Regions from separate parts of the Streptomyces diversicolor genome, predicted to be linked through region 3. Evidence: riboswitches for the same ligand, from Rfam matches in the RefSeq annotation. Region 3 holds a riboswitch; each other region holds the start of a gene.
The links. A riboswitch is a leader RNA that binds a small molecule or an ion and turns the genes downstream of it on or off. The one in region 3 is predicted to bind cyclic di-AMP.

Region 1 (3,268 bases), on a different contig from region 3:
GGATGAAGACCTCTTCGAAGACACGGGACTGGGCGTTGGTGCGGTAGAACACGGCGATATCGCCGGCCTTGGCCTCGCCCGCGTCGGTCAGCCGGTCTATCTCGTCGGCGACGAACTGTGCCTCGTCGTGCTCGGTGTCCGCGACATACCCGGTGATGGTGGCGCCCGCGCCCGCGTTGGTCCACAGGTTCTTGGGGCGGCGGGACTCGTTGCGCTCGATGACGGCGTTGGCTGCGGACAGGATCGTCTGCGTGGAGCGGTAGTTCTGCTCCAGGAGGATCGTCGTCGCGTCCGGGTAGTCCTCCTCGAACTGGAGGATGTTGCGGATGGTCGCGCCGCGGAAGGCGTAGATCGACTGGTCGGCGTCGCCCACGACGCACAGTTCGGCGGGCGGCAGGTCGTGCTCGCCCGGCGGCACGTCCACGGGGTGCTCGGCGGTTCCGACGAGTTCGCGCACCAGGGCGTACTGGGCGTGGTTGGTGTCCTGATACTCGTCCACGAGCACATGGCGGAAGCGGCGGCGGTAGTGCTCGGCGACGTCCGGGAAGGCGCGCAGCAGATTGACCGTCGTCATGATCAGGTCGTCGAAGTCCAGCGCGTTCGCCTCGCGCAGCCGGGACTGGTACAGCGCGTACGCCTGGGCGAGGGTCTTCTCGAAGTCTCCCCCGGACTCCGTCTGGGAGGTGCCCCCAGCCGCCTGGGCGGCGAAGTCCTCCTCGTCGATCAGCTCGTTCTTCAGGTTGGAGATCTTGGCGCTGAAGGACTTGGGCGGGAAGCGCTTCGGATCGAGGTCCAGGTCGCGGCAGACCAGGGCCATCAGACGCTTGGAGTCGGCGGCGTCGTAGATCGAGAAGGACGAGGTGAAGCCGAGGCGCTTGCTCTCCCGGCGCAGGATGCGCACGCAGGCGCTGTGGAAGGTCATCACCCACATCGCGTTGGCGCGCGGGCCGACCAGCTGCTCGACGCGTTCCTTCATCTCGCCCGCGGCCTTGTTGGTGAAGGTGATCGCGAGGATCTGCCCCGGGTGCACCTTGCGCTCCGCCAGCAGATGGGCGATGCGGTGCGTGAGCACCCGGGTCTTGCCGGAGCCCGCGCCGGCCACGATGAGCAGCGGGGAGCCGGCGTGCACGACGGCGGCGCGCTGGTTGTCGTTCAGCCCGTGCAGGAGCGTGGCCGGGTCGATGACCGGCCGTGGGGCGCCGTTGCCGTAGTAGGAGTCCCGGGCCGGGGGCACGTCGAACTTCCCGCCGAACAGATCGTCCGGAACCGGCTCCGGAGCGTGATCGTCCTCGGGCGGTGGCGGGGGTTCCTCCTCCTGCCCGCGGGGGGCTCGGAGGTCCGCCAGGAAGCTGTCGTCAAAGAGGCTGCTCATCGCTCTCCGAGTCTAGGCCGCGCCACCGACAACCCGCCGCCGCCCCGGGAAGACGGCCCGGTTCCTGCGGCGGATCCGATCCGGGCGCGGGCCGCGCGGACCGTTCACCGTACGGAATCACCCTGTCACCCAGACGGAATCCCTCCATCAGGTCACGAAAATGTATCGGGCATATCACCCATCAACCTTCACAGGGGCCACACGAGTTGGCTAGCGTGCCGGGCAGGCCGTACGACCCCCACCGGCGAACGTCGCCGGGCCGCACGGCCTCCGCCGAGTCCGGCGCGCCCGCATGGTGCGCGGAGCCGGGGACCCACACCGACCTTGGGGTGAATCGGCCCAACCCCCGCGCGGGGAGGGGCCGTAGGGCAACCCTTCCGAACCACCCGCCCGAACCCGACAGCTAACTCGGTAGGCGGAACACGGAAGGAGTCGCCTCCCTTGGCGTCGCATCGCAAGTCACGCTCCGCGGGTACCCGCGCGGCCGGCATACGGACCCCCGCCCTGGCCACCGCCGCCCTCACCTCCGTGGCCCTGCTCTCCCAGACGGCGAACGCCGCCCCCTCCCCCGACGGCGACCGGCCGAGCGTGGAGGAGGTGCAGAGGAAGGTCGACGACCTGTACCGGCAGGCCGAGTCGGCGACGGAGAAGTACAACGCGGCCAAGGAGAAGACCGGCAAGCAGCGCAAGCAGGTCGACACCCTCCTGGACGATGTCGCACGGCGCACGGACCGGCTCAACAAGGCCCGTGAGGAACTGGGGGCGTTCGCCGCCGCGCAGTACCGGACCGGGGCCGCCGCCCCCGACACCGCCACCTTCCTGCTCGCGGACACCCCGCAGGACTACTTCGACCGGACCCAGCTGATGAGCCGGCTGACCTCGCGCCAGAAGACCGCGGTCGACGACTACGTCACCGAGCAGTCGGCGACCATGAAGAAGCGGCGGGAGGCCACGAAGAGCCTGGAGACACTGACCGAGTCGCAGGACGAACTCCACACCGCCAAGGCCACCGTCCAGAAGAAGCTCTCCACCGCGCGCCAGTTGCTGTCCAAGCTGACGGCGGAGGAGAAGGCGCGGCTCGCGGCGATCGAGAAGCGCAAGCAGCAGGAGGCCGCGCGGAAGGCGGCCGAGCTGGCCAAGAAGCAGGCGGAGCAGGAGGCGGCACGGCAGAAGAGCGACGCGTCGAACTCCACGGACTCGCCGTCGTCTTCTTCCTCTTCATCGTCTTCTTCGTCTTCTTCGTCTTCTTCGTCTTCTTCGTCTTCGTCCGGTTCCGGCTACGCCACCAAGGCCGAGAAGGCGATCGCGTTCGCCCGCGCGCAGATCGGCAAGCCGTACGTCTGGGGCGCCACCGGACCCGACTCCTACGACTGCTCGGGGCTCACCCAGGCCGCCTGGAAGGCCGCGGGCGTCAGCCTGCCGCGCACCACCTACAGCCAGGTCGAGGCCGGCACCACGGTCTCCCTCGCCAACGCACAACCCGGTGACCTGGTCTTCTTCTACGACGACGTCAGCCACGTGGGTCTCTACATCGGCAACGGCATGATGATCCACGCCCCGAAGCCGGGCGCCTACGTCCGCGAGGAGTCGATCTACTACGCCGGGGACTCGATCATCCACAGCGTGGTACGGCCGGCCTGACCCGGCAGAGATCCGCGTCCACGCCCGCGTGGCGGCGTTCCCGATCCCGCCGTGTCCCGCGCCCGCGCGTTTTTGCGACGTACGCGCGCGTGCCACGCCCTCGGTGCGCCCGGTGCTCCCTAGCATCGGGCGCATGCCCGGCACCTCACCCCTTCGCGCCTGGTGGGCGCGGCGTCCGCCGGCGGCCGGGGCCGCCGTGATGGCGACCGGCATCGTCTCGGTGGGGCTGCATCTGACCCGGTACGAGGTCCTGTC
Region 2 (3,268 bases), on a different contig from region 3:
GCGGCCCACCGTCCGGCCCTCCCTGCGGCCCACCGTCCGGCCCTCCCCGCGGCTCCGCGGCAGACACTCCCCGCGGCTCCGTACTCGCCACTTCCGACACCTCCGTGCGTGCCGCCTCCCGTGGCTCCGTATCCGCCGCTCCCCGTGGCTCCGTATCCGCCGCTCCCCGTGGCTCCGTGGGCGCGCGTCCGGTGATGTCCGAACCGGTCCTGCGCGCGTACGTCGTCGAGTCCCACCGCCCGGACGCGGCCCGCGCCGCCCTCCCGGGCCGCTGGGTCGGCGAACCCGCCTGGCCGTCCCCCAACGTGACGAGCGTCGCCCACGACCTCCCAGGCACCCCGGTCCTGGTGCGTTCGCCCCTGCACACCGGCGTGGACGCGGGGCGGTTCCGCCCCGTCGGCGACGAGGCCGACCTGCCGCCCGACCAGCGGGCCGAGGACGGACGGTCCGTCTGCTTCGACTTCGCGGTGACCGAGGAGACCTGGGTGCTCGGGCGGCCCAGGGTGCGGCTGCGTCTGGTCCGGCCGACGCCGCGGACGCACCTGGTCATCCGGGTCTGCGACGTCGCCCCGGACGGCGCGTCGACCCTGGTCGCCAGGGGCGTACTGGACCTGGCGCCGCCCGGCCACCAGGAGGCGGCGCCCCGATCACCGAGCGACACGCAGGAAGCGGGGCCCTGTTCACAGGACGGCTCGCAGGAGGTGGCGCCCCCGGGCGGCACCCAGGAGGCGAAGGAGGCGATCGTCGAACTGGGCGGCGCCGGGTACGCCTTCCCGCCCGGTCACCGCATCCGCCTCGCGGTCTCCTCCGCGTACTGGCCGTGGGTCTGGCCCTGGCCCGAATCGGCGGCGGGCTGCACGCTCGACCCGGCGGGCAGTTCGCTCGAACTGCCGGTGCGAACCAGGGCGTCGGGCCCGGCGGTCGTCTTCGAGGAACCCGAGCAGGGCCGAGCCGCTGGGCGCGGGCGAGTCCGTCACGCTGGACGGGCCGCGCCCCGGGCGGCTCGTGGTGCGGGACGTCGCCGTGGACGAGTGGCGGCTGGAGGTGTCCCCGTGCCGCGAGGGCACGCGCGCGTACCCGGACGGTCTGGAGTGGACCGAGGACGCGACGGAGGCGTACTCGATCGCCGGGAACGACCCGCTGTCGGCCCGCGCCCGTTCGGAGCGCTCGGTGCGGCTGCACCGCCCGGATCTGCCGTGGGACACGACGGTCCAGGTGCGTTCGGAGATCTCCTGTGACGTCGGCCACTTCGTCACCGCCGACGAGATGGTCTGCACGACGGGCGGCGAAGTGGTCTTCCACCGGACCTGGGAGAAGCGAATTCCGCGGACCATGACATGAAGTGCCCGATTTGCCGCTATTAGCACCCCAATTCCCCTTGACACCGAATGCACTTGAGCTTCGAGGGGAGTGACGTGAGTCACCCTTCATCGTGCCACGGCACCCCGGCCGCGGACCCCACCGCCCTTTCCCGAATGCCGAGTTGATGCTTGGCAATAGCAAAGGATCAAGCGACCCATACATCTCAATCGCATGTCAATTGGTACGAGCAGGGAATCCACCACTTGTTTCCGACATGTGCGGTCGCATAGCTTCCGGGCCAGTCGGATGGACGCCGAATCCTGCCGCCACCCGACTTGACCCATCGACGAACCACATTTCGTACGGCAGGAGCGGGGGACCCAGGTAAGCCGCCGGGCCGGACGGCACAGCCGACCGGAACGGCTAGGGGTGAAGTCGCGTCGCCTTTCGGCGGCCGGCCGGGCATCTCCCCAGCCCGAACCCGACAGCTCACCTCGCAGGCGCCGGAGAGGAACATCGCCATGTCTGCAGCCGCTCGGCACCGCCGCCCCCGCACCAACCGCCTCGTCCGCACCCTCGCCGTGGCCGGCACCGGAGCCGCCGTGCTCGCCCTGCCGCTCCTCGGCGCCACCGGCGCCCACGCCGCCACTCCCGCGACCGTGACGACGGCCGGCACGACGCCTGCCGGGTACCCGGACAACCTCGACGGCTGGATCCGCGAATCGCTCGCCATCATGGCGGAGAAGAACATCCCCGGCACCTACAACGGCATCCACCGCAACATCATGCGCGAGTCCTCGGGCAACCCGCGGGCCATCAACCTCTGGGACTCCAACGCCGCCAAGGGCATCCCGTCCAAGGGCCTGCTCCAGGTGATCGACCCGACGTTCAACGCCTACCACGTGGACGGGACGTCGTACGACATCTACGACCCGGTCGCCAACATCACGGCCGCCTGCAACTACGCCGCCAAGCGCTACGGCTCGATCGACAACGTCAACGGCGCCTACTGACACACCCCGTCACGGAAACAGTCTTTCGAGGACGACGGCCACGCCGTCGTCCTCGTTCGACAGGGTGACCTCGTCGGCCACCGCCTTCAGCTCGGGGTGGGCGCCGGCCATCGCCACCCCGTGGGCGGCCCAGTCGAACATCGGGATGTCGTTCGGCATGTCACCGAAGGCGACGGCCCCTTCAGGCGCCAGCCGAAGGTGCTCGGCGGCCAGTGCCAGACCCGTGGCCTTGGTGATACCGCAGGGCTGCAACTCGACGGTCCCGGGCCCCGACATCGTCACGGTCGCCAGGGAGCCCACGACCGCGCGCGCCGTCGCCGCCAACTCGTCGTCGGACAGGGCGGGGTGACGCAGCAGCACCTTGCTGATGGGCGCGCACCACAGATCGTCGCGCCGCTCGACGCGGACGGCGGGCAGGGTCGGATGCGGCATCAGATACCCGGGCTCGATGAGCGTGAGGCCGCTCACCCCGTCCTGGTCGACGGCCGCGTACACCTGCCCCACCTCGGCCTCGATCTTGCCGAGCGCGGTCTCGGCCAACTCCCGGTCCAGGGTGACCGACCACAGCAGGCGGTCCGCGGCGGCGTCGTACACCTGCGCGCCCTGTCCGCACACCGCGAGCCCCCCGCGGCCCAGCGTGTCGAGCAACGGCCGCACCCGTGGCGCCGGGCGGCCCGTGACCACCAGGTGCCGGGCGCCGGCCCGTGCCACGCGCGCGAGCGCGGCGAGGGACCGGTCGGAGAGCGTGTCGTCGCCACGCAGGAGCGTTCCGTCAAGGTCGGTGGCGACGAGTGAATATGCGGGAGGAGCGGCCATGACCAGAGAATACGGACAGCGGGCCGCCGCGACTCACCGCTCCTCGCGGCCCTTGCGTTCCTCCTGCTCGGCGACCCGCGCGTCGGGTGTGGCGCGGGCCTCAGGCACGGGCCTCACGGGCGGGCCTCCGCCAGGTG
Region 3 (3,268 bases):
CCCGGTAGCGGCGGTGCTTGGCGTTCGACTCCAGGTAGTCGGCCAGGATCGCCTCGCGCTCCACGCCGAGGGCCAGCAGGGTCACGGCGATGGACAGGCCCGCGCGGTCCTTGCCCGCCGCGCAGTGCATCAGCGCCGGGACGCTGTCCTCCGCCAGCGCGTGCAGCACCCTGGAGTGCTCGGCGGTGCGCTCCGTGATGATCGAGCGGTACGAGACGATCATCCGGTGCTCGGCCTTTCCGTCGCCCAGCAGCTGCCGCAGCTGGCCGACGTCGCCGTCGCGGACCATCGTCCAGAACTCGGCGCCGTCCGCCGGGTCGGTCAGCGGCAGGTTGACGTTGCGTACGCCGGGCAGCGCGACGTCCGGCCCCTCCAGCTTCTGGTCGGCGGCGTTGCGGAAGTCGAAGATCGTGTGCAGGCCCAGGGAGGAGAGGAACGCGGCGTCGGACTCGGTGGCATGCGCCAGGTGGCCGCTGCGGAACAGCACGCCGGGGCGCACCCGCCGGCCGTCCGCGGTCGGCAGTCCGCCCACGTCACGGAAGTTGCGCACACCGGCGAGTTCGGGCTCGGTCGAGGGGACCTGCTGCGTCACGGAGGCTCCTTGTGGTCGGACCCCGCGACGCGGCTCGTCGACGGGCACGCCGTCGACCATACGACATGGTTTTCCCGCGGCAACGAGTTGTCCACAGGCGTCGCCCCACGGGCCCGCGGCACTTGATGACGTCGAGGCGTGAGCGCAGCCGTGGGCCCTTGTGGCATCCGATGACGGACGGCGCCGAGGACGGTCGTACCCGGCTCCTGGGCGACGCAGCGATACGGCGACCCGTTCCGGCGTACGGCTGGCGGACTCGATCCGCCGGCGTCGTATAAATGCCGCTAAACGGGCGAAATGCCTCGTGGTGCGGTGCTGTTGGCGTCCAGGTCGTCGCGGAGTCCGGTGTGCGGCCCGTGGCGCGCGGTCCTTCGACCACATCACCTCTGACCCTTATGGCCGAATTGCGGGTTATGCGATGGAGGGCGTGAGGAGCGTCATAGCCGTGACGGTGCGTCGTCCGTCATGACCACGTAATGCACAAGCCCCTTGCGGGACTTGGGAAGGCTCGCCACCCGGAGATGCACGGACGGTGACCGGGAATTCCCGTGACGGATCAACGGAAACGCGCACCGGGTGAAGCGGCTCCTTGTCCGTTCGCGTCCCGCTCGCTTACGTTCGCCACCAATCCGGACGGACCGCCGAATCCTGCCGCCGCCCGGATCCCGACACACCACTCACCCGTGCACGGCAGGAGCGGGGGACCCACCAGGCACGACCGCCTGTCCCGGTCTCCGGGACGGCTAGGGGTGAAGCCGCGCCACGCGCGGCCGGGCAGCTCCAGCCCGAACCCGACAGCTCACCTCGCAGGCGCCGGAGAGGAATTCGCCATGCCCGCGAAGGGTAAGCACCGCCGCCCCAAGTCACAGCGCCTCACCCGCTCCCTCGCCGCCGCCGGAACCGGCGGCGCCGCGCTCGCCCTGCCGCTGATCGGCGCCGCCGGGGCACACGCCGCCACCCCCGAGACGGCACCCCACGCCGCCGCGCAGCAGTCCGTCCCATCAGGCGCCGGCACCGTCGAGAAGAAGACGGGCGCCGCTGACTCCGGCACCCGGACCTACTCGGTGCGGCCCGGCGACTGGCTCGCCAAGATCGCCGAGGAACAGGGCGTCGGCGGCGGCTGGCAGCGGATCTACCAGGACAACCGTGAGGCGATCGGCGGCAATCCCTCGCTGATCCACCCCGGTCTGAAGCTCACGCTCGGCGAGCGGGCCGCGACGGGGACCGGCTCCTCGTCGTCCACCGAGCCTTCCTCCGCGAAGTCCTCGTCCGACAGGTCCGGCGGGTCCGACGGGTCCTACGGGTCCGCACAGCCGTCGACGCCGCCGTCGTCCGACACCTCGTCCGACAGTGCTCCGGTCGCCCAGAACACCGGGGCCGCCGACACCGCCGCCACCACCGGCTACGGCCTCCCCGTCGACGGCGCCCGCATCGGGACCGCCTACCGCACGGCGGGCAGCATGTGGTCCAGCGGCTATCACACCGGTGTCGACTTCGTCGTCCCGACCGGCACCTCGCTCAAGGCGGTCGGCGCGGGCACCGTCGTCTCCGCCGGCTGGGGCGGCGCCTACGGCAACCAGGTGGTCCTCAGGCTCGGCGACGGCCACTACGCGCAGTACGCCCACCTGTCACAGCTGTCCGTCTCGGCCGGCCAGACCGTGACCCCGGGCCAGCAGGTCGGCCTGTCCGGTGCGACCGGCAATGTGACGGGCCCGCACCTGCACTTCGAGATACGCACCACGCCGAACTACGGCTCGGACGTCGACCCGCTCGCCTACCTCCGCTCGCACGGCGTCACCGTCTGACGCAGCGGCACCCCCACACGGGGAGGGGCGCACCGGGAACCCGGTGCGCCCCTCCCCGTGTGGGCCCTGCGGGCACGGCAATTCTCAGCCCAACACCCCTGCCGTCCGGCCTATTCCCGCGTTGGGAATCTCTTGGGGAGTGTCTTATCTCACCGTTCGTCAACCCCTTCCTACGATCGCGTAGGTCACATCCGAAGGGGAATCATGGGCCGACGTGGCAGACGATTCGAAGAGTGACAACACAGCTGTGATCGGGTCGTACGTGGCGGTGGGGGACAGCTTCACCGAGGGCGTCGGCGACCCCGGCCCCGACGGGGCGTTCGTCGGCTGGGCCGACCGGTTCGCGGTCCTGCTCGCGGACCGCCGGCCCGAGGGCGACTTCCAGTACACCAATCTCGCCGTGCGCGGGCGGCTGCTCGACCAGATCGTGGCCGAGCAGATCCCCCAGGCGGTCCAACTCGCCCCGGACCTCGTCTCCTTCTGCGCCGGCGGCAACGACATCCTGCGGCCCGGCACCGACCCGGACGAGGTGGCCGAGCGTTTCGAACGGGCCGTGGCCCGGCTCACCGCGGCGGCCGGCACCGTCATGGTGACGACCGGCTTCGACACCCGCGGCGTGCCCGTGCTCAAGCATCTGCGCGGCAGGATCGCCACCTACAACGGGCACGTCCGGGCGATCGCCGACCGGTACGGCTGCCCCGTGCTCGACCTGTGGTCCCTGAAGGCCGTACAGGACCGCAGGGCCTGGGACGACGACCGCCTCCACCTCTCGCCGGAGGGTCACACCCGTGTCGCGCTGCGGGCCGGCCAGGTCCTCGGCGTCGAGGTCCCGGCCGACCCGGAACAGCCCTGGCCGCCGCTGCCGCCCCGC

Region 1: it holds a riboswitch for cyclic di-AMP, as region 3 does, so the genes downstream of both, AC27LF_RS18340 (C40 family peptidase) here and AC27LF_RS00395 (M23 family metallopeptidase) in region 3, are expected to answer to the same signal.
Region 2: it holds a riboswitch for cyclic di-AMP, as region 3 does, so the genes downstream of both, AC27LF_RS21315 (transglycosylase SLT domain-containing protein) here and AC27LF_RS00395 (M23 family metallopeptidase) in region 3, are expected to answer to the same signal.

What each region holds. Positions count from the first base shown of each region.
Region 1 is NZ_BAAJXA010000014.1:68,227-71,494, reverse strand. Features, by position in the region: gene pcrA (DNA helicase PcrA) at 1-1,372, opposite strand, end outside; cyclic di-AMP (ydaO/yuaA leader) riboswitch at 1,634-1,805, shown strand; gene AC27LF_RS18340 (C40 family peptidase) at 1,814-3,013, shown strand; gene AC27LF_RS18335 (tellurite resistance/C4-dicarboxylate transporter family protein) at 3,147-3,268, shown strand, end outside.
Region 2 is NZ_BAAJXA010000017.1:96,475-99,742, reverse strand. Features, by position in the region: gene AC27LF_RS21325 (CocE/NonD family hydrolase) at 1-1,238, shown strand, start outside; gene AC27LF_RS21320 (hypothetical protein) at 1,216-1,341, shown strand; cyclic di-AMP (ydaO/yuaA leader) riboswitch at 1,637-1,820, shown strand; gene AC27LF_RS21315 (transglycosylase SLT domain-containing protein) at 1,824-2,315, shown strand; gene AC27LF_RS21310 (HAD family hydrolase) at 2,325-3,131, opposite strand; gene AC27LF_RS21305 (NAD(P)-binding domain-containing protein) at 3,245-3,268, opposite strand, start outside.
Region 3 is NZ_BAAJXA010000001.1:91,065-94,332, forward strand. Features, by position in the region: gene AC27LF_RS00390 (tyrosine-protein phosphatase) at 1-592, opposite strand, end outside; cyclic di-AMP (ydaO/yuaA leader) riboswitch at 1,261-1,418, shown strand; gene AC27LF_RS00395 (M23 family metallopeptidase) at 1,423-2,397, shown strand; gene AC27LF_RS00400 (SGNH/GDSL hydrolase family protein) at 2,645-3,268, shown strand, end outside.